DNA from 3 places in the Arthrobacter sp. zg-Y877 genome. Region 3 is predicted to be linked to each of the others. Evidence: predicted binding sites of a transcription regulator. Region 3 holds the regulator's gene; each other region holds the start of a gene.
The links. Region 3 encodes LexA, which represses DNA repair genes until DNA is damaged. Its sites were predicted from a motif close to TCGAACANNTGTTCGA; they were not measured.
Positions count from the first base shown of each region.

Region 1 (7,349 bases), on a different contig from region 3:
CTGGCCGCGGATCCGGCCGCCCCGCACGTGGAACACCTGGGCGGAGGCTTCCAGTTCGTCTTCCTCCAGGGCGAAGATGTCCGCGTCCGTGTCTTCGCTGAGCACCACGTTGTTGCGTTCAAACACCTTCCGCAGGGCGGAGATGTCGTCCCGGAGCCGGGCGGCGGTTTCGTAGTCCAGCTCGGCGACGGCGGCCTGCATCTCCTTCTCCAGCCCGGAGATGAAGCGCTTGCCCTCCCCTGCCATGAAGTCGCACAGTTCGGCGGCCAGCTCGCGGTGTCCCTCGGGGCTGATGCGTCCCACGCAGGGCGCGGAGCACTTGTCGATGTAGCCCAGGAGGCAGGGCCGGCCGGTGCGTTCAGCACGTTTGAACACGCCGCTGCTGCAGGTGCGGACGGGGAAAACGCGGAGCAGGGTGTCCAGGGTTTCGCGGATGGCCTTGGCCGGATAGAACGGCCCGAAGTAGCGGGTGTCCTTGCGCCGGTCCCCACGCATAACCTGCGCACGGGGGTACTTCTCCCCCATTGTCACGGCGAGATACGGGTAGGACTTGTCGTCCCGGAACATGATGTTGAACCGGGGATTGAATTCCTTGATCCAGGTGTACTCCAGCTGCAGGGCTTCGAGTTCGGTCCCGACCACGGTCCATTCGACACCGGCGGCGGTGTGCACCATGGCCCGGGTTTTGGGCAGCAGCCCGCGCGGGTTGGCGAAATAGGAGTTCAGGCGCGAGCGGAGGTTTTTTGCCTTGCCCACATAGATGACCCGGCCGTGTTCGTCCCGGAAGCGGTACACGCCGGGAGCCGTGGGGATCTCCCCTGTTTTCGGCCGGTAGGTTGCTGGATCTGCCACTTCTCCATCCTACGTTCGCCTTTACCCCGCCCCGGACGGAGACGCGGGGTTTCGCGTGCCGCTGAAACCGCGCCCGCGGGGCAGGCGCCTACCCCTCGGGGCGGCTGCGGTTGTAGCTGTCGGCCCGCTCCTGGCCGCTCAGTTCCGCAATGGCATCCATAACGCGATCGGTGGCCTGCCTGCGGGCGGGCAGGGCGTGCTCCGGTCCGGTCTTCTGGAAATACAGCGGCTGCCCGACTTTAAGGGTGAAATGTCCGGGCTTTACCGTTTTCCGTCCGGCCGGCTGCAGCTTCTCCGTGCCGATCAGCCCGACCGGCACCACCGGCGCCCCGGAAGTGAGGGCAAGCCAGCCGACGCCGGTCCGGCCGCGGTACAGCAGCCCGTCGCGTGAGCGGGTGCCTTCCGGGTAGATGCCGACCCCGCCGCCGTCCTCCAGGATGTCCAGCAGGGTCTTGAGGGCGGCGACGCTGGCCGCCTGCTGGTCGCGCTGCACCGGAATGGATCCCACGCCCTCGAAGAAACTCTTCATGGCCAGCCCCTTCAGGCCGGTGCCGGTGAAGTATTCCGCCTTGGCGAAGAACCCCACGCGCCGCGGCAGCAGCGCCTGGACCAGGACACTGTCCAGGAAGGACAGATGGTTGCAGGCCACAATGAACGGGCCGCGGACCGGGACGTGTTCGAGTCCAGTCACGGTGGGACGGCACAGTCCGGCGACAAGGCCGCGGGTGCTTGCCCGGGTCAGGTTATACAGAACCATTCAGGGCCGCTCCGCTCCGTGCGTAGCCCAGCACTGCGTCCACGAGTTCCTCCGCGGTGTCGACGACGGCGGCTGCCCCCGCCGCCTGCAGCTCACCCTCGGCGGCGAAGCCCCAGGAGACGCCAATGCATCCGAGACCGTTGGCCGCCGCACCCTCGACATCGTGCAGCCGGTCCCCGATCATCACGGCACGGTCGTAGGAATCCGCATGCCGGTCGAGTGCGGCCCGGATGATGCTCCGCTTCCCGTCCAGGGCGGCTGCCGCCTGCTCATCGGCCGGTGAGCCGTGCACGGAGCCGAAAAGGTTGCCCATGCCCTGAACTGCCAGCAGCTCCACGGCGAGGTGCTCTGGTTTCTGGGTCGCGACAGCGACGGTTATGTCCCTGCGCAGCAGTTCCACTGCCCGCTGGATGCCGGGATAGGGCCGGCTCTGTGCCATCCCGGACTCCCGATAGCCCTGCCTGTAGTGCCGGATGACGGCTTCAAGACGGTCGCCGGGCACGCGTGCGATGTCCCGCAGGGAGGTCACCAGCGAAGGGCCCACCATGCGCTGCAGATCCGCCTCCGGGGGCACCGGCAGGCCGCAGGCGGCCAGCGCGGAACTGATACCGCCGGTGATGGCACCCGCCGGATCAACCAGCGTTCCATCGAGATCGAAAAGCACCAAGGTCCGGGGAGAAGTCACGGGCCTTAGTTTGGCATACCGGAGCAGGCTTAGGGAAAAAGATATACGCGCCCAAGAATATGTTCTGATGCCGGGGCGGCAAATATGTCCGGGTCCGGAATACACGAAGGCCGGCGCCCGACCCCGGAGGGGCAGACACCGGCCTTCACCTGTTTCTACGGGTTGAGGATCTCCGCGAGGAACGTTGCGGTGTGGCTGCCCTCGACCTTGGCGACCTTCTCCGGGGTGCCCGAAGCGACCACCTTGCCGCCGCCGGTACCACCGTCGGGGCCGAGGTCGATGATCCAGTCGGCGCTCTTGATCACGTCGAGGTTGTGCTCGATGGTGATCACTGTGTTGCCCTTGTCCACCAGGCCCTGCAGCACCTCCAGCAGCTTGCGGACGTCCTCGAAGTGCAGGCCCGTGGTGGGCTCGTCAAGGACGTAGATGCTGCGGCCGTTGGACCGCTTCTGCAGCTCGCTGGCGAGCTTCACACGCTGTGCTTCGCCGCCGGAGAGCGTGGTCGCCGGCTGGCCCAGCCGGACGTAGCCCAGGCCCACATCCACCAGGGTGTTCAGATGCCGGGAAATGGGACCGAAGGCGGCGAAGAACTCCGCGGCTACCTCGATCGGCATGTCCAGCACCTCGGCAATATTTTTGCCCTTGTAGTGCACCTCCATGGTTTCCCGGTTGAACCGGGCGCCGTGGCAGACCTCGCAGGGCACATACACGTCGGGGAGGAAGTTCATCTCGATCTTCAGCGTGCCGTCGCCGTGGCAGGCTTCGCAGCGGCCGCCCTTGACGTTGAACGAGAAACGCCCCGGCAGGTAGCCCCGCACCTTCGCCTCGTTGGTCTCGGCGAAGAGCTTGCGGATGTGGTCCCACACGCCGGTGTAGGTGGCGGGGTTGGACCGGGGGGTACGGCCGATGGGGCTCTGGTCCACGTGGATGACCTTGTCCAGCTGCTCCAGGCCCTCCACGCGGGTGTGACGGCCGGCCACGTGCTTGGCGCCGTTGAGCTTGTTCGCCATCGTCTTGTAGAGGATGTCGTTGATCAGCGTGGACTTGCCCGAACCACTGACGCCGGTGACGGCGGTGAAGACGCCCAGCGGAACGTCCACATTCAGGTTCTGCAGGTTGTTTTCCCGGGCGCCCACGATCTTCAGCTGGCGGGACTTGTCCACCTTGCGCCGCTTCGCCGGGATCTCGATCTTCTTCCGGCCGGAGAGGTACGCACCGGTGATGGAGCGTTCGTTGGTGAGCAGCTCGGCCAACGGACCGGAGTGCACCACCTCGCCGCCGCGCTCACCGGCGCCGGGGCCGACGTCGACAATCCAGTCCGCTTCCTGGATGGTGTCCTCATCGTGTTCGACGACGATCAGGGTATTGCCCAGGCTGCGCAGCCGGATCAGGGTGTCGATCAGGCGCCGGTTGTCCTTCTGGTGCAGGCCGATCGACGGCTCATCCAGGACGTAGAGCACGCCCACGAGTCCCGAACCGATCTGCGTGGCCAGACGGATGCGCTGGGCCTCGCCGCCGGACAGTGTGGCGGCCGGGCGGTTCAGGCTCAGGTATTCCAGGCCGACGTCGAGCAGGAAGGTCAGGCGGGCCTGGATCTCCTTGAGCACCTGGTTGGCGATCTGCGCTTCGCGTCCGGTGAGGACCAGGGTGTTGAGGAAGTCCGCGGCTTCGCGCAGCGGCAGGGCGCTGATCTCGGCGATGTTGCGGCCGTTGATCAGCACGGACAGGGACGCGGGATTCAGCCGCGCTCCCCCGCACTCGGGGCAGGCAATTTCCCGCATGTACTCTTCGTACCGGTCGCGGGCGTGGTCCGATTCGGTTTCCCCGTGCTTGCGGTGGATGTACTGGATGACACCTTCGAAGCCGGTGCTGTATTTGCGTTCGCGGCCGAAGCGGTTGCGGTACTGGACCACCACCTTGTGGTCCTTGCCGTTGAGCACGGCCTCCCGGACCTTGGGGGTCAGCTTCTTCCACGGCGTACCCATGGAGAAGCCCATGTCCTTGGACAGGCCCTCGAGCAGCCGATTCCAGTATTCGGTGGTGGCGGTGCCCAGCGACCAGGGGGCGATGGCGCCTTCGGCCAGGGACTTGGAGGGGTCCGGAACGATCAGGTCCTCATCCACCTCCAGCCGGGAGCCGATGCCGGTGCAGACCGGGCAGGCACCGAACGGGTTGTTGAAGGAGAAGGACCGCGGCTCGATTTCATCGATGGCCAGCGGGTGCTCGTTCGGGCAGGCCAGATTCTCGGAGAAGGTGCGGGTACGCTCGCTGCTGTCTTCGGGCAGGTCCACGAAGTCGACGACCACGCGGCCGTCGGCCAGGCCGAGGCCGGTTTCCACGGAGTCCGTGAGGCGCTGCCGGATCCCGTCCTTGGCCACCAGGCGGTCCACAACCACCTCAATGTTGTGCTTGTACTGCTTGCCCAGCTTCGGCGGATCGGAGAGCTGGATCTGCTTACCGTCCACCCGGGCACGGGAGTAGCCCTTGGCGGCGAGCTCCTTGAACAGATCGACGAACTCGCCCTTCCGGCCGCGGACCACCGGGGCAAGGATCTGGAAGCGGGTGCCCTCTTCCAGTTCGAGGAGCTGGTCCACGATCTGCTGAGGTGTCTGCCTGCTGACAGGCTCGCCGCAGACCGGGCAGAAGGGACGGCCCACACGGGCCCAAAGCAGGCGCATGTAGTCGTGGATCTCGGTGATGGTGCCCACCGTGGACCGGGGGTTCTTGCTGGTGGACTTCTGGTCGATCGAGACCGCGGGCGAGAGGCCCTCGATGAAGTCGACGTCGGGCTTATCCACCTGGCCCAGGAACATGCGGGCGTAGGCGGACAGCGACTCGACGTACCGCCGCTGGCCTTCGGCGAAGATCGTGTCGAATGCGAGGGAGGATTTACCCGAGCCGGACAGGCCGGTGAACACGATCATGGCGTCCCGCGGCAGGTCCAGGTCGACGTTGCGGAGGTTGTGCTCGCGCGCGCCTTTCACTACCAGACGGGATAGGTCATTGGCTTTATGCGGCACGAACGTGGTGTCCGCCGTCGGAAGAGTCGATTTAGGCACGTTTTCCACTGTAGTTCAAACGCCCATTCGAAAAAGTATTCGACCCCCCGGGTTTCGCCGCGGGCGAAGCGCCAGCCGGTCCGGCGCGTTGCGCATTCGTACTAGCGGTTTACGCAGTAGCGCACGTAGTAGTAGATGGCCCCTCCATTGCGCCAAGCCGTGGCATCGATGAGCTTCTCCAAACGGCCCACCTTGTCTTCCGCCGCCGTCAGGATGCGGCGTGGAAGACGGCCGACATCCGCAAAGTGGTTCGCCCATGCAAGCGAGGAACCGGCAAACTCGACGGCTACCGTCAACTGTTCCCGCACGCCTTCCTCGGTAGCCGCGCCATAGGGTGATGCTGCGAGCAATTCCTGTGCCTTCGCACGGTCAGCTGCATCACTGTTCATGACCTCGGCAAAAACCGAACACACGGTATCCCTCAGAACAGTCTCTGTGGCGTCGTCCATGTGCTTTACCAAATACTCGGGGGGCGTTATCTCCCGCCGCCAGGAGGCCCGCATAATCTGCAGGGTCTCCTCGCGGAACGTGGAGGTCCACCCCTCCGGTGCCGCGATTTGTCTGGCAAGTGCATTCAAAACGGCGGAACGTTGCGTTGCGGCCTCAACCACTGCACGCTCTTCGGCGCTAAGTCCGGACTGCTCGATCCCTCGAAGGAGATCGTCAAGCCGCTGACTGGCAGTTCTCAATTCTGCGGGACCAGCGGCAGCATGTATCGCCTGTAAGGCCTCGTCCGAGGTGTTTCTCACGGCACCTAGATTCGAGACCCCGCCGCAGCTGGCGCCTGCGCTGCTAAACAAGACCAGGACAGCCAGAACCGCAGTCTGTACGCGGATGGACCTTTTCGGAGTCGAATCCATGGCGCATCACCTCTCGACGATGGCCGTTGTCCTACACCTCGGATCGTCGATTTGTCCACAGAATCAGCGACACTTTCGCCGCCGCCAGGGTCACGAAGCTAGTGCAGCGCCGCCCGCAGGAAGGACACGGCCTCGTCCTCGGAGACGCCGTTGGCCCGGACCGACCTGGCATACGCCGCGGCAGCTGCGGCCACCCGGCTGCGGCCGCTGTCGCCGCCCGCCGCGACAACCGTGCCGGCGCGGGACCGGGTGGTGACCACCTGTGCCTGCTCCAGTTCACGGTAGGCCTTGGCCACTGTGTTCACTGCCAGGCCAAGGTGTCCGGCCAGCGTACGGACCGGAGGCAGCCTCGTGCCGACGGCGAGGCTGCCGTCATTCACGCCGTCCAGGATCTGCAGGCGCAGCTGTTCGTAAGGCGGAACCGAGCTGGAGGCGTCTATCCGGACCTCAGCCAGTACGCCCGCGTCGTTGCCTGCGGAGGTTGCTTCGGTTCCTGGGTGTGTGTCAGGCGTCATGCTGCAATGCTAATGCCCGGCCGGGTCGGCAGGTGCAGCCGGGTCCGCCTCCGCGGCTCCCGAATCCGCTTCCCGTTCCCTGTCAGGTTCAGCATCAGGGCCCGCGAACTGGGAGCGGTACAGCCCGGCGTAGAAGCCTTCGGCCGCCAACAGCGCTTCGTGCATTCCCTGCTCAACGATCTGCCCGTCCCGGACCACCAGGATCAGGTCGGCGTCGCGGATGGTGGAGAGCCGGTGGGCGATGACGAAACTCGTGCGGTCCTGCCGGAGCGCATTCATGGCGAGGCGGATGGCGATTTCCGTCCGGGTATCCACGGAGCTGGTGGCCTCGTCCAGGACCAGGATGGACGGGTCCGAAAGCCAGGCCCGGGCAATGGTCAGCAGCTGCCGCTGGCCCTGGCTCAGCGCGCCGCCGTCGTAGCCGAGCACGGTGTCGTAGCCGTCGGGCAGGGACCGGACAAAGTGGTCCACATGGGTGGCCTGTGCAGCCTGGACGATTTGCTCCTCCGTGGCGTCCGGCGCGCCGTAGGCCAGGTTCTCCCGGACCGTCCCCTCGAACAGCCAGGCGTCCTGGAGCACCATGCCGATATGGCTGCGCAGTTCCTCGCGGTTGAGCCGGGC
Region 1 covers NZ_JAUCPU010000001.1:432,769-440,117, reverse strand. Annotated here, with positions in the region: gene uvrC (excinuclease ABC subunit UvrC) at 1-852, opposite strand, end outside; gene QNO03_RS02020 (lysophospholipid acyltransferase family protein) at 941-1,609, opposite strand; gene QNO03_RS02015 (HAD hydrolase-like protein) at 1,596-2,294, opposite strand; gene uvrA (excinuclease ABC subunit UvrA) at 2,450-5,353, opposite strand; gene QNO03_RS02005 (hypothetical protein) at 5,455-6,102, opposite strand; gene QNO03_RS02000 (GntR family transcriptional regulator) at 6,312-6,728, opposite strand; gene QNO03_RS01995 (ABC transporter ATP-binding protein) at 6,738-7,349, opposite strand, start outside.
Region 1: the regulator LexA is predicted to act here: its motif matches at 5,381-5,396, upstream of uvrA (excinuclease ABC subunit UvrA).

Region 2 (7,349 bases), on a different contig from region 3:
AGCACCTGGCTCTGCTCGTACAGGGCGTCCAGATGGCCGGCGAGGAAGTTCGAGACCCCGATCGCCCGCATGTAGCCGTCCCGGTACAGGGACTCAAGGTCCTTCCATGCCTGCACGAACATTCCCTGGGACGGCACCGGCCAGTGGATCAGGTACAGGTCGACGACGTCGAGGTTCAGCGCTCGCCGACTGTCCAGGAACGCCGCCCTCGCCCTTCCCTGGTCGCCGTTGCGCAGCTTGGTGGTCACGAAGATCTCGGACCGGGGAATGCCCGACGCCGCGATGGCCGCTCCCACGCCGGCCTCGTTGCGGTAGGCGGCCGCAGTGTCGATGTGCCGGTACCCGGCCGCCAGGGCATCCTCCACCACTTCCTGTGTCTGCCCCGGCGGAACCTGGAAGACGCCGAAGCCCAACTGTGGAATGCGCACGGAGTTCCCAAGCGTCAGTTCGGGGACAACGGGGCGGGGACTCTCTGTCATGGGATGCCTTTCCTGCGGCGAGGTCATCTAGGTCATCTAGGTCATCTAGGCTGGGTGCAGTTGGAGCCGGGCACCTCCACCTAAGCCCGGCTCCTGCCCCCAGTCAAGGAATCACCTGAGGAAACCTGCCATGACACATTCCACGGCTCTCGATCTGCTCTTCATCGGTGGAACCGGCGTGATCAGCTCCGCTGCCGCCGCGCACGCTTCCAGCCTGGGGCACCGGGTCACGGTGCTCAACCGCGGCGTCTCCACCAAGCGTCCGGTGCCGGCCGGCGTCGAGGTCCTCTCCGCCGATGTGCGCGATCCTGCGGCTGTCCGGACCGCCTTGGGCGGCCGCACGTTCGACGCCGTCGCAGACTTCCTGTCCTTCACCGCCGGTCATGTGGCAGCCGCGGTCGAGCTGTACCGGGGCCGGACCGGCCAGTATGTCTTCATCAGCTCGGCGTCGGCTTACCAGAAGCCGCCGGCCCGGCTGCCGGTACTGGAGTCCACCCCACTGCGCAACCCGTTCTGGCAGTATTCGCGGGACAAGATCGCCGGGGAGGAGATCCTGGTGCAGGCCTACCGGAACGAGGGTTTTCCGGGCACGGTCGTCCGCCCGTCCCACACCTATGACGCGACGATGGTCCCGCTGTCCGGGCACTGGACGGACATCCACCGGATGCGCGCCGGACTGCCGGTGGTGGTACCCGGTGACGGCACGTCCTTGTGGACGCTGACCCACAGCCGCGATTTTGCCAAGGCCTTCGTGGGACTGCTGGGCCGGCCGGCTGCCATCGGCGAGAGTTACACCATTACGTCCGATGAGTTTTTGCCCTGGGACGCCATTTACCGTTCCCTGGCGGCGGCGGCCGGCGTCCCGGAACCGCTGCTCGTGCATGTGGCTTCGGAGACCATCGCGCAGCAGGATCCGGGGCGCGGTCCGGGACTGCTGGGCGACAAGAGCCATTCGGTGATCTTCGACAACAGCAAAATCAAGTCCCTGGTCCCCGGCTACCGGGCAGTGATCCCCTTTGCCGAAGGTGCCCGCGAAATCGTGCAGTGGCACGATGCCCATCCGCAGGAGCAAACACTGGATACCGGCTGGATGGACCTCAGCGACCGGATGGCGCGGTGGGTCCGCGCCGGCGCCTAGGTATATGGCCGGGGTGAAGTCCGTACCCGAGGCGCAGGCCGGCTGTTAGAGTGCAGACAGCATAAATCTTTGGAGGAAAACCATGTCAGGTAACGGGCCTTACCCGGGAAACAACCACGACAACCACGGGGAGCCCGATGACTGGGACGGGCAATACGCCTACCCCAAAAAGGCCGAGCCGGCTCCGCGTCCAACGCCCCCTCAGCAGCAGTCTCCCGGCTATCAGGACCGCCCCGCTCAGTACCCGGGCAGCGGACAGGGCTACCCCGGCCAGCAGGCCCAGGGCTACCCGAACCAGCAGGTCCAGGGCTATCCGAACCAGCAGCAGCATGCCCCCGGCCAGGGTTACCACCAGTCCGGTTATCGCCACCCGCAACAGGGGCAGCAGAAATCCCGCCTCGTTGCCGGGCTGCTGGGCGTCTTCCTTGGCGGCTTCGGCGTCCACCGGTTCTATCTGGGCAATAACGGTGTGGGAATCGCCCAGGTTGTCCTCACCTGCTTCACCGGCCTGGGCGCTGTGTGGGGCTTCGTGGAAGGCGTGATGATCCTCGCCAACGCCCGGACGTTCCGCACCGACGCGCAGGGGATCCCGCTCAAGTAATCCGCTGGGGCTTTTCCGCCCGGGCGTGCTCCCGGGCGGAAGGCTGTCCGGGTGCTACGCTGGGTTCGAAAGTATGTTCTAGTGATGTCCCCAGGGAGGCCTCGGCATGGCGGTTTTCTCAGCGGACCGTTCGCGCCGCCCGGCGCCCCCGGCGGAGACTGACGCCGCCACCGCGGCCGGTTTCCCCAGCCCGGCCCGGGACTACTTCGACGGCCGGATCGACCTCAACCGGCACCTGATCCGCGATCCCACCTCCACCTACGTCGTACGGGTGGAGGGTGACTCCATGGCGGGCGCCGGCATCTGTAACGGCGACGAACTGATTGTGGACCGTTCCCTCACACCGCGGGACGGCGCCGTCGTCGTGGCCGTGGTGGACGGGGAACTGACGGTCCGCCGACTGCTCCTGGGCGGCGGGCGCATCGTGCTGCACGCCGAAGCGCCCGGGTACCCGGACATCCTGGTGGCCGAACCATCGGAACTGTCCGTCTGGGGCGTTGTGACCCGCTGCCTGCACCATGTCTGAGTCTTCCACCCCGGGAGCCTCCCAGCGGATCGCCCTGGTGGATGTCAACAGCTTCTATGTCTCCTGTGAGCGCGCTTTCGATCCGAAACTCGCCGGCGTGCCGGTGGTGGTGCTGTCCAACAACGACGGCTGCGTGGTGGCCCGTTCCGATGAGGCAAAGGCGCTGGGCATCAAGACCGGCACACCCTGGTTCAAGCTCGCCGAGTCCGCCCCGCACGTGGGCCTCATCCAGCGTTCCAGCAACTATGAGCTGTACGGGGACCTCAGCTCCCGGGTCATGCAGCTGCTGGGCCGCTACGCGTTGTGGCAGGAGGTCTATTCCATTGATGAATCCTTCCTCGGGCTCGCCGGTACTCCGCGCGGTTTGGCGGCACAGGGCGCCACCATCCGCACCGCCGTCGCCACGCACACCGGCCTGCCCGTCTGCGTGGGCATCGGCACCACCAAGACCCTGGCCAAGTTCGCCAACCGGATCGCCAAGCAGAACCGGCATCTGCAGGGCGTCTGCAACCTGGAAACCATGGACCCGGCAGCGGTGGAGGCGATCATGTCCCGGGTCCCGGTCACGGGCCTGTGGGGTGTGGGCTCACGGTTGGGCACCAAACTCGACGCGATGGGAATCTCCACCGTCGCGGACCTGCGCGCCGCCGATCCGGCGCTGATCCGCCGGAAGTTCTCGGTCACCCTGCAGCGCACCGTCCTGGAGCTCAACGGCACCGCGTGCATCCCGCACGAGGAGGAGCGGGCCGACCGCAAACAGCTGATCTTCTCCCGCAGTTTCTCCACTCCGGTCACCACGGGCGCGGAGATGCGCCAGGTCATGAGCATCTACGCCCAGCAGGCAGCGGCCCGGCTGGAGCGCGAGGGGCAGCAGGCGAGCATCCTGACCGCATATGCCGGGACCTCCCATTTCAGTGAGCGGGCGGCGTCGTTCCCCTCGGCCACCGTCCGGCTGGCGTCCCCGACGTCGGATCCCGTCATCCTCAGCCGGGCCGCCGTCGGCGCCCTGGAGGCCCAGGTAGTGGAGGGCGTGCCGTACACGAAGGCCGGGGTGATGCTCAGCGGCCTGGAGTCCGCCGGCGCGCAGCCGCTCTTTGACGAGTTCGTCTCCGCCCAGGAACGCCGGAACCTGGGCGAGCTGCTGGGAAAGGTCACGGACAAATACGGCGCGGCGAGCATCGGCCTCGGCTTGGCGGGCATGTCCACGGCGACGCCGGAATGGACCATGGCCCGCCGGTACTCCTCCCCGCGGTACACCACGGAGTGGAGCGAGCTGCCGGTGGTCAAGGCGGTCTAGGGACCGTCCGGGCACCGGATAGCGTGGAGGCATGAGTTATGCGTACGACGTCGAGATCCTGCACCTGCTGGTCTCTCCCGCGCATGCCTACTTCGGCCGGGCCAGGGATGGTGCGGCCGACGTCGCCACCACGGATGCGGACAGCGTGGAGGTGGTGTCCGGCAAAGGCATCGTGGGCGACCGGTTCTTCGGCAAGGCAGCCCACATGGATGCGGCCGTGACCCTATTCGCCATTGAGTCGCTGGACGCCATTGCCGCAGAGCTTGGTGCGCGCCCCTTCGACCCGTTACTCCCCCGCCGGAACGTTGTGCTCAGCGGCGCCGAACTGGCACCGCTGCTGGGCCAGGACTTCGTTCTGGAGTCTGCGGATGGCCGGGTGGAATTCCATGGCGGCAGGCAGGCCCACCCGTGCGCCTGGATGGACCAGGTCCTGGCGCCCGGCGCGCACAAGGCGATGCGGGGCCGGGGCGGGCTGCGCTGCCGGCCGCTGAGCAGCGGAACACTTCACCGCGGGCCGGCCGTGCTGATCAGCCCCGTGCCGCTGGACCCGGCCCGGGCGGCCGTCCCTTCGCTGCTGAGGCCTGGCCGGCTTCCCTAAGCCTGGGTCTATGCCTCAACGCCCTGCGGCCGAGGTGAACCGGGCGCCCAGTTCCCCGAAGGCTGCCGCCAGCTCGGGCGGACCCTCCACTTCAAGACCGGCGTCGAACCTGCCGAACGAAGCCGCCAGCGAGATCCAGGACCAGGAGCCCGCTTCCAGCCGGCACCGGCCGGTGCCGAGGGATTCAACTATGCCGTCCCCGGCAAACGGCACGACGTCTTCCGCCGGCAGGTGCAGGACCACGGCGCCCCGGCAGGGCCAGCCGGGGACCCCACCCGGTTCCGCTCCCCGGAACCGGGCAGAGACAAAAGCCTGAACGCTGCCGCCCGGCAGGTCCCGCTGCCGGAACCGGGCACCGGCGGGAAGCTTCGGCGTAATCCGGTCGGCCCGGAAGATCCGCCAGCCGTTCCGGTCCAGGTCCCAGCCCACCAGGTACCAGCGTCCCCGGGTGGCCACCAGATGGTGCGGTTCCACCCGGCGCGGCGGGACGAACCCGCCGTCGTTATCCGGCGCTGTGCCCGCGTAGTCGAAGCGCAGCACCTGACGGGACCGGACGGCTGTGGAGAGGGCCAGGAGCACCTCCGGCTGGACAGACCCGGCGGCACCGGAACCGGCGGGCAGCGCGGTGAACTGCAGTGCGTCCAGACGGTGGCGGAGCCGGGAGGGCATCACCTGCCGCACCGTGGCCATCGCCCGGGCGGCGGCCTCCTCGATGCCCGCACCCGTGAGCGGTGCGGACTGCAGCGCGACGGCGAGCGCCAGCACCTGGTCCTCGTCGAAAAGCAGCGGCGGCAGCTCGGACCCCGCCTCCAGGCGGTAACCCCCGTCCGGCCCCTTCAGCGCGGAGATGCGGTATCCCATCTCCCGGAGCCGGTCGACGTCGCGGCGCACGGTCCGGGGGCTGGTCTCGAGGCGGTCCGCCAGCGCCTGCCCAGGCCACTTCCGGGGAGTCTGCAGGAGTGAAAGCAGCTGCAGGAGCCGCGACGTCGTGGTGGTCATACGAAAAAAATAACCGAAGTAGCGGCCAGAACCTGACCTCTACCGCGAGAAGACTGGGTGTTACCGGGAAATACCCGGGCTATCCAGAAGGAGCAACCCATGTCTGTCACCACCACACCCCACCTGAACTTCCGCGGCGAGGCCAAGGCGGCGCTGGAGTTCTACCACTCGGTCTTCGGCGGCTCCCTGGTCGTCGTGACCAACGAGGACGCCTACAGCGTCGAGCGGCCGGAGGAGGCCGGCCAGGTGAAGTTCGGGCAGGTCCTCGGCGGAAACGGCTTCGCGGTCATGGCCTACGACGTCCCGTCCAGCGTTCCCTATGACCAGGGGGACAAATCCTTCTTCGTCTCGGTCCGCGGCGACTCGGCGGAGGAGATCACCGATCTCTGGAACCGGCTTGCGGACGGCTCAACCGTGCTGCAGGACCTGGCGCCCTCGGCCTTCTCCCCCGCCTACGGAATGGTGCAGGACCGCTTCGGCGTCGTCTGGGTGCTGGACGTCGCCGTCGCATATGACCCTGCAGGCTAGGGCGGAGCCCGGCACACGGTACTTAGTTGCCGGTCCGGGACGGCCGTTGCGGAACCACTGATTGCCCGGGCGGCTGCGGTGTGGTCTGATCTGGGTCATGTTGTATGCCACCTCTGCAGACGGAACCCGCATCGCCTTTGACCAGGTGGGCCACGGGCCGCCGGTCATCATTGTCGGCGGCGCCTTTTCAACTTCCGACGCCGGCGCCCCGCTGGCCGACGCGCTGAAAGACGCCGGGTTCCAGGCCGTGACCGTGGACCGCCGTGCCCGCGGGGAAAGCAGCGACACGTCCCCCTACTCTCCGCAGCGGGAGGTGGAGGACCTGACGGCGGTCCTGAACGCCGTTGGCGGTGACGCGGTGGTCCTCGGACATTCTTCGGGGGCGATGCTGGCGTTGCTGGCTGCGGCGGAAGGAGCACCCATCAGCCACCTGTTCCTTTCCGAGCCGCCCTTCCGCTTCGGTGAAGGGGAACCCTCGGACGACCTTCCGGACCGGCTCCAGTCCCTGGTTGATTCGGGTAACCCTGCCGATGCCGTGACCACCTTCCAGCGGGAAGGCATCGGCCTGTCCGAACCGTTCATCGAGCAGATCCGGTCCAGCCCCATGTTCGGTGCCCTGGTTCCGCTGGCCCAGTCCACCGTCTACGACGCGCGCCTCTCACAGGCCGTATCGACCCCCACGACGGCGATGGCGGAGGTCTCGGTGCCCGTCACGATCCTGCGGGGAACCACCACGTACCCGGTGATCATGGACGCCACCGAGAAGCTGGCCAAGCGCATGCCCCACGCGGTCCTGGTGACAGTGCCGGAATCCCATGACCACTCCCCCGATCCGTCGGGCACCGTGCGCGAAATCCGCCGCCGCATACCGGTGCAGTGACGGACAACCCGGGTGGGAACATGCCTTCCTACCTCGCCCTCCTACGCGGCATCAATGTCGGCGGGCGGAACAAGGTCCCCATGCAGGCCCTGCGGGGGCAACTGGCGGACCTCGGGTACCAGCAGGTCACCACCTATATCGCGAGCGGGAATGTTCTCCTGGCGTCAAACGATGACGCCGCCTCGATCGGCAGCAGGATCGAAGCCGCCCTCACCGACCATTTCGACCTCGATGACGAACTCGTCAAGGTCCTGGTGCTGGACCGCGCGCAGCTGCAGGCCGTCGTCGAGCACCGGCCCGACA
Region 2 covers NZ_JAUCPU010000001.1:699,238-706,586, forward strand. Annotated here, with positions in the region: gene QNO03_RS03240 (aldo/keto reductase) at 1-479, opposite strand, end outside; gene QNO03_RS03245 (NAD-dependent epimerase/dehydratase family protein) at 610-1,617, shown strand; gene QNO03_RS03250 (TM2 domain-containing protein) at 1,700-2,218, shown strand; gene QNO03_RS03255 (LexA family protein) at 2,325-2,744, shown strand; gene QNO03_RS03260 (Y-family DNA polymerase) at 2,737-4,041, shown strand; gene QNO03_RS03265 (MOSC domain-containing protein) at 4,073-4,639, shown strand; gene QNO03_RS03270 (helix-turn-helix transcriptional regulator) at 4,655-5,638, opposite strand; gene QNO03_RS03275 (VOC family protein) at 5,738-6,166, shown strand; gene QNO03_RS03280 (alpha/beta fold hydrolase) at 6,264-7,046, shown strand; gene QNO03_RS03285 (DUF1697 domain-containing protein) at 7,067-7,349, shown strand, end outside.
Region 2: the regulator LexA is predicted to act here: its motif matches at 2,284-2,299, upstream of QNO03_RS03255 (LexA family protein).

Region 3 (7,349 bases):
GGTGGCTGCCAGCGCACCGTTCTCGACGGCGGCGATGAACGGTCCGCCGTGGTCGGCCCAGGTCACCTGCGGCGGGCGCATGGCCGGCTGCGTGACATCGAAATCCCACTTCTGCACGCCGTAGCTGTGCACAAAGTAGAAGCGCTGGTCCTCGATGCCCTCGAACAGGGCCGAACCCTCCGGCGGCGTGACGGTGTTCCAGCCCATGTGCGGGACGACGTCGGCGGCCAGGCGTTCGACCACTCCGGGCCATTCGCCCATGCCCTTGGTCCGGACGCCGTGTTCCACGCCTTCATCGAAGAGGACCTGCAGGCCCACGCAGATACCGAGCACCGGCCGGCCGCCGGCTACGCGGCGCCCGATCATGCGGATGGCGTCAACATCCTTCAGGCCCTGCATTACCGCAGCGAAGGCTCCGACGCCGGGCACCACCAGTCCATCGGCGTTCAGCACGTCATCGGGTTTGGCGCTGAGGGTGACACTGGCGCCGGCGTGCTCCAGGGCACGCACGGCCGAACGGATGTTGCCGGAACCATAGTCCAGAACGGTGACGTTACGGGGACTCACAGTGCTCCCTTCGTCGAGGGGATGCCCTCAACGCGCGGATCGGACTCGACGGCCGCACGCAGCGCGCGGGCGAAGGCCTTGAACTGGGCCTCGACGATATGGTGCGGATCGCGCCCGCCCAGGACCCGCATGTGCAGGCAGATCTGGGCATGCAAAGCAATGGCCTCAAAGACGTGCCGGGTGAGCGATCCGGTGAAGTGTCCCCCGATGAGGTGGTATTCCTGGCCCGCGGGCTCCCCGGTGTGCACCAGGTACGGGCGCCCGGAAATGTCGACGACGGCGTTGGCCAGTGCCTCGTCCAGGGGTACGGTGGCTTCGCCGAACCGCCGGATGCCGGCCTTGCTGCCCAGGGCAACCTTCAGGGCCTCGCCGAGGGTGATGGCAATGTCCTCCACCGTGTGGTGGACGTCGATGTGGGTATCGCCTGTGGCCCGGACCGTGAGGTCCATCAGTGAGTGCTTGGCCAGCGCGGTCAGCATGTGGTCGTAGAACGGTACGGACGTGCTGATGTCGGCGCGGCCGGTGCCGTCCAGGTCCAGCTCGACGACGACGGACGACTCGCTGGTGGTCCGCTCGAGGCGGGCGGTGCGTCCGGTGGCGGTCTCCACGGTCATGGGGTTCCTTCACGAAGGTTGGGGCCGGGGCAATAGGCAAAGCTCCGGCAGGACATCAGTTTAGTCCCGAACGTACGGACTCCCCGAAACGTCCGGCATTGGACAGGTTTTCCCGTACACGGGTGCGTCCGGATACTCAGGCTGAAAGCAGTTCCCGCAGCCGGTCCAGGAACGCCGTTGTCTCGGCTTCGGTACCGGCGGTGACGCGCAGATGGCCTTCAATACCGATGTCCCGGACCAGCACACCTGATTCGAGCAGGCCTTCCCATACGGCGCGCGGGTTCTCCATCCCGCCGAACAGCACAAAGTTTGCATCCGAGGGGGCCGGGGAGAGTCCCAGACCGCGGAGCTCCTCCACGATCCGGTCCCGCTGGCCTTTGATGTCCTCGACGTTCGCGAGCAGGGCGTCGGAATGCGTGAGGGCGGCGTTGGCCGTGGCCTGCGTGATGGCGGACAGGTGGTAGGGCAGCCGGACCAGGCGCAGCGCGTCGGTAATCTGCGGGGCGGCAGCCAGGTAACCGATGCGGGCTCCGGCCAGGGCGAACGCCTTGGACATGGTGCGGGAAACGATCAGCCGTTCCCGTCCGGGCAGAAGCTGCAGGGCACTGGGGGTATCCGCGTGGGAGAACTCCGCGTACGCCTCATCCACCACCACGATGGCATTGGACGCCCGGCCGGCCTCGTAGGCGGCTTCGATGACGTCCAGACCCAGGGCAGTGCCTGTCGGGTTGTTCGGGGTGCACAGGATGATGATGTGCGGTGCCTGCGCCCGGATCTGCTCCGCAGCAGATTCGGGGGTCAGGGAAAAGTCCGTTTCCCGGGTTCCGGTGACGTAGGCGGTGCCGGTGCCGCTGGAGAGCAGCGGATACATCGAGTAGGTGGGCGGGAAACTCATGGCGGTCCGGCCGGGACCGCCGAAGGCCTGCAGGATCTGCTGCAGCACTTCATTGGAACCGTTGCCGGCCCAGATATTCCCGGCCGTCAGTCCGTGGCCGAGGTATTTGGCCAGGTTTTCCCGCAGCTCGGTGAATTCCCGGTCCGGATACCGGTTCAGGCCGGAAACGACGGATTCAATCTCCGCCAGAATGGCCCGGCGCACATGCTCCGGAAGTCCATGGGTATTTTCGTTCACGTTCAGCAGAACCGGCACGTCCAGCTGCGGGGCACCGTAAGGGGTGAGGCCGCGCAGATCGTCTCGCAGGGGAAGTCGGTTCAGGTTTTCCAGCTGTTCATTCACCCCTACAGCTTAGGACGCCCTGCCCGGGGAACTGCATCCGGGTCCTGCAGACCGCCGGAAAACGTCATAGGGGGCGACGGTCAGCGGGAAACGGGGATGTACAGCTGGCGGCCGGCCGGAACGGTGGCGTTGTCCAGGTTGTTCAGTTCCACAATGTCAGCCACCACGGTGCGGGGGTCACGGTCCGGGGCGAACTCCGTGGCAAGGGACCACAGGGAGTCGCCGGCGGAGACGCCCACCTGGATGGTGCGGGTCTGCTCCGGGGAGCCGCCGGAGGCCATGGCGGGCGCAGTGAAGAAGCCCAGGAAAGCCAGCAGGGCAGCGGCTGCGAGCATCAGGGGTGCACCGACGAGGATCAGGCGGCCGCGGCGGGTGAGGCGGAGCGGCGCGGATTCAGCGGATGCAGCGGGAGCAAGGCTGCGGGCAGCAGCATGATTGCGGGCAGGAGCGTGGCTGTGTGCGGATGCAAAGGGAAGTACGTGTACTGACATGTCAATACCTTTCCGGTCCGAAAAGCAGCAATGCCGGTCCCCCGCATCTCCCGCAAGAGCACCGGGAAAATACTGTGGCTCGAAACTGCATTCGAACATCTGGTGAGCCCGACGAGGTGTCGGCGGGCCGTAGTCGAACATACGTTCTAACGTGTACTCGAACATTTCTAGCACTTATCTACGAACATTGTCGAGACTCGCTCGAATATATGTTTGAAAAATCTTCTGCACTCCCTTAGCGTTGAACCTGCAGGAAGCGGCTGACATCAACTAACCATCCGCCACTGACAAAACGGCTCGGCGATTCTTTGGCAGGCGGGGGCCGGCACGCCAAAGTCAGCAGGACAGAACAGCAAAACCCAGCTGCAGCGAACCTCACCAGCGCAGCAGCAGCTCAGCAGCACAGACCCAGATACACCGCTAGAACCATCCGGCCCGCATCCGCAGGCCGACTGTGAAGGGAAGCCGACGTGGCCCGTGTTACCAATGGCAGCACCCCCTCCTCTGCCGCGCCCGCGCCGGCGGGGCGCACCAAGGGCCTCACTGCCCGGCAGACCAAGATCCTGGAGACCATCCAGCGCTCGGTGAATACCAACGGTTATCCCCCGTCAATGCGGGAAATCGGCGACATCGTTGGGCTGGCCAGCCTGTCGAGCGTCACCCACCAGCTGAGCCAGCTGGAAAAGCTCGGCTACATCCGCCGCGATCCCAAGCGCCCGCGCGCCATGGAGATCCTGGTTCCGCTCCTGCTCCGTGACGGCTCCCCGCGCCGGGGAGGCGCCGACACGGCAGACAGCGCCGGCACCGGCGGTAAGGCTGCGTCAAAGGACGGCTCCGTGTCCCGCATGGACGATGCCAACCGCTCTGCGGGTTCGCAGAGCGTTCCCGACCTCACCACCGCCATCGACACGGCCATGGTGCCGCTGGTGGGACGCATCGCCGCCGGCGGTCCTATCCTTGCGGACCAGCAGGTTGAAGAGGTGGTTCCCCTTCCGCGCCAGCTGGTCGGACACGGTGACCTTTTTATGCTCCGGGTCGCCGGAGACTCCATGGTGGATGCCGCCATCTGCGACGGGGACTGGGTGGTGGTGCGCCGTCAGCCCACCGCCGAAAACGGCGACATTGTTGCCGCACTCCTCGAAGATGAGGCCACCGTGAAGACGTTCCGGCAGCGCAATGGACACACCTGGCTGCTGCCGCAGAACACCCGCTACGAACCCATCCTCGGTGACGAAGCCACCATCATGGGCAAGGTTGTCAGCGTCATGCGTTCGCTCTAGGCGTTCGTTCAAGAGGACGCGGCCACCTAGGAGGACAACTCAAAAGCAGCGCCGCCGGTCTCCGGCGGCGCTGCTTTTTGCGTTTCTACTTCCCCGCGCCTGCCGGTTCCGCGGCAAGCCGCTGCAGCGCCTTCAGCACCACGGAACGGTCAGTAGTCGCCCAGAAGGGCGGCAGCGCTGCCCGCAGGAAGCTTCCGTACCGTTCCGTCGCCAGGCGTGAGTCGAGCACCGCGACGACGCCCTTATCCCCGGACGCCCGGATCAGGCGTCCAGCTCCCTGGGCCAGGCGGACCGCGGCATGGGTGGCTGAAACGCTCATAAAGCCGTTCCCACCGGCCTTGGCCACGGCCCGCGTCCGCGCGGTCATCAGTGGATCATCAGGGCGCGGGAACGGAATCCGGTCCATGATCACCAACCGGCAGGAAGCACCGGGAACGTCCACACCCTGCCACAGGGACATGGTGCCGAACAGGCACGTTTCGTCGTCGTCGGCGAACTGCTGCACCAGGGCGGACATGGTGGACTCCCCCTGGCAGAGGATCGGGAAGTCCACGCGTTTGCGCATGGCTTCCGCCGCTTCTTCGGCGGCGCGGCGGGAGGAGAACAAGCCCAGCGCTCCCCCGCCGGAGGCCGTGATCAGCGCCTCCAGCTCATCCAGCTGCTGCGGGGACGTGCCGCGCCCCGGCTTCGGCAGGTCCTTGGCCACATACAGGACACCCTGCCGGGGATAGTCGAACGGACTCCCGACGTCGGTGCCGGACCATTTGGGCGCACCGGCACCCAGCAGCCCCAGGGCTCCGGCCACCGGGCCGAACTCCGCGCCGATGGCCAGTGTGGCCGACGTCAGCACTACGGTGTGCCCGTCGAAGAGGCCTTCACGCAGCCGTCCGGCCACGGACAGCGGTGCCACGTTGAGCGTGGGTGGTGCATCTTCCTCCGGAGCTGTGTAGCCGGCTCCGGGTGTGAAGGTGCTTGCGCGCGAGGCCCAGAGCACCTCACCCGAGTTCACGGCGTCGAGGACGCGCTCACACAGTTCCAGGACCGCCATGAGCCGGGAACGGGCCATCTGCCGCCCGCCGTCCACTCCGTCCGAACCTTCCGGCTTGGAATCCGACAGGGCCGTGCGGCACGCTTCGCGGACCTGGCCCAGGACCAGTTCCTGGTCTTCGGACAACCCGGCGGCCAGCAGGCCGGAGGGAACCGGGGCAAAGACCTGGTCGAACGCCCGGCCGGCTGCGGCCAGGGGCTCCATCGTGGCGGAGGTGTGCTTGCGTGCGGCCGAGACCGCGGCGGAGATGATGGTTCCGGAGAGCTGCCCGGTGACGGCACCGGTGACGCGGTCCTGCAGTTCGTGGGCCTCGTCAATCACCACCACGTCGTAATCGGGCAGGACAGCGAGTCCTTCAAAGGCACTGATGGCCAGCATGGCGTGGTTCGTGATGACCAGGTCGGCCTCGGCGGCCTTGGCCCGGGCACGTTCGCTGAAGCACAAATCCGCCACCGGGCACTTCTGCGCGCCCAGGCATTCCATGGAGGTGACGGACACCTGGCGCCAGGCACGGTCGCTGACACCGGGCAGCAGCTCATCCCGGTCACCGGTTTCGGTCTCCTGCGCCCATTCCTGCAGGCGGACGACGTCGCGCCCCAGCGCCGAGGTGGGCCCGCCGGCCGGTACCGGGTGCGTGACGGCCTGCTCGCCGCCCATCATAAACAGCGTTCCGGCTTCATCTTCTTCGGGGAAGCCGCCGCCGGTCTTGTGCAGGCAGACGTAGTTGCTGCGGCCTTTGAGCAGCGCCACATCAACCTCCCGCGGAAGCTGCGGCTCGAGGGTCTTCAGCAGGCGCGGAAGGTCACGCCCCACAATCTGGGCCTGCAGGGCGAGGGTCGCGGTCGAGACCAGGGCCGGCTTGTCGCTCTCCAGGGCATGGGCGATCAACGGAATGAGGTACGCCAGGGACTTGCCGGTACCGGTGCCCGCCTGGACCAGCAGGTGGTCGCCGGATTCGATGGCCTCGGCCACCTGCCGGGCCATCTCGTGCTGGCCCGGGCGGTTTTGCCCGCCCATGGCCGACACCGCGGTGTCGAGCAGTTCCAGGACCTGCTCCGGCCCCTGTGTGTCTTTCCTACCCATGGGCCACGAACGGCTCCAGCTCCGCTGCCAGTCCTTCACGGACCTTCACATGCAGCCGGGTGCCCTCCTCGCCATGTTCCAGGGCGAGGATTTCGGCGTCCTGCTGGTGAAGCCGGGAGACGACGTCGCCGCGCTCGTAGGGCACCAGCAATTCAAGGTCGACACCCGGGCGCGGAATCCCCTCGGAAATGGCCTGCATCAGCTCGGGGATGCCTTCACCGGTGCGGGCGGAAACCACCACGTGCCGGGACTCGCGCTGACGCAGCCGTTCCAGGACGAACGGATCTGCGGCGTCGGCCTTGTTCAGCACGATGATTTCGGGGACCTTGCGGGCGTCCACCTCGGCCAGGACCGTACGGACGGCCGCAATCTGCCCCTCCGGGTCCGGGTGCGAGGCATCAACCACGTGCAGGATGAGGTCTGCGTCGGCCACTTCCTCCAGCGTCGACCGGAAGGCTTCGACCAGCTGGGTGGGCAGCGACCGGACAAAGCCGACGGTGTCCGCCAGCGTGTAGCCAATGCCGTCTTCGGTCTGGGCCTTGCGGATGGTGGGATCCAGGGTGGCAAAGAGGGCATTCTCCACCAGCACGCCGGCATCGGTGAGCCGGTTGAGCAGCGAGGACTTGCCCGCGTTGGTGTAGCCGGCGATGGCTACCGAGGGCACGGAGTTGCGGTGGCGGTTGGCCCGCTTGGTTTCGCGTGCCGGTTTCATGGCCGCAATTTCGCGGCGCAGTTTCGCCATCCGGGTGCGGATCTTCCGGCGGTCCAGTTCGATCTTCGTTTCACCGGGACCACGCGAACCCATACCTGCACTGGCGCTGCCGACCTGGCCGCCTGCCTGGCGGGACATGGATTCACCCCAGCCGCGCAGGCGCGGCAGGAGGTATTCCAGCTGGGCCAGCTCGACCTGGGCCTTGCCCTCGCGGGACTTGGCGTGCTGGGCGAAGATGTCCAGGATGAGCGCTGTCCGGTCGATGACCTTGACCTTGACGATGTCTTCCAGCCCGCGGCGCTGGGACGGAGCCAGTT
Region 3 covers NZ_JAUCPU010000003.1:35,556-42,904, forward strand. Annotated here, with positions in the region: gene hisH (imidazole glycerol phosphate synthase subunit HisH) at 1-567, opposite strand, end outside; gene hisB (imidazoleglycerol-phosphate dehydratase HisB) at 564-1,181, opposite strand; gene QNO03_RS07655 (histidinol-phosphate transaminase) at 1,318-2,418, opposite strand; gene QNO03_RS07660 (LysM peptidoglycan-binding domain-containing protein) at 2,499-2,909, opposite strand; gene lexA (transcriptional repressor LexA) at 3,380-4,189, shown strand; gene QNO03_RS07670 (ATP-dependent DNA helicase) at 4,275-6,320, opposite strand; gene hflX (GTPase HflX) at 6,313-7,349, opposite strand, start outside.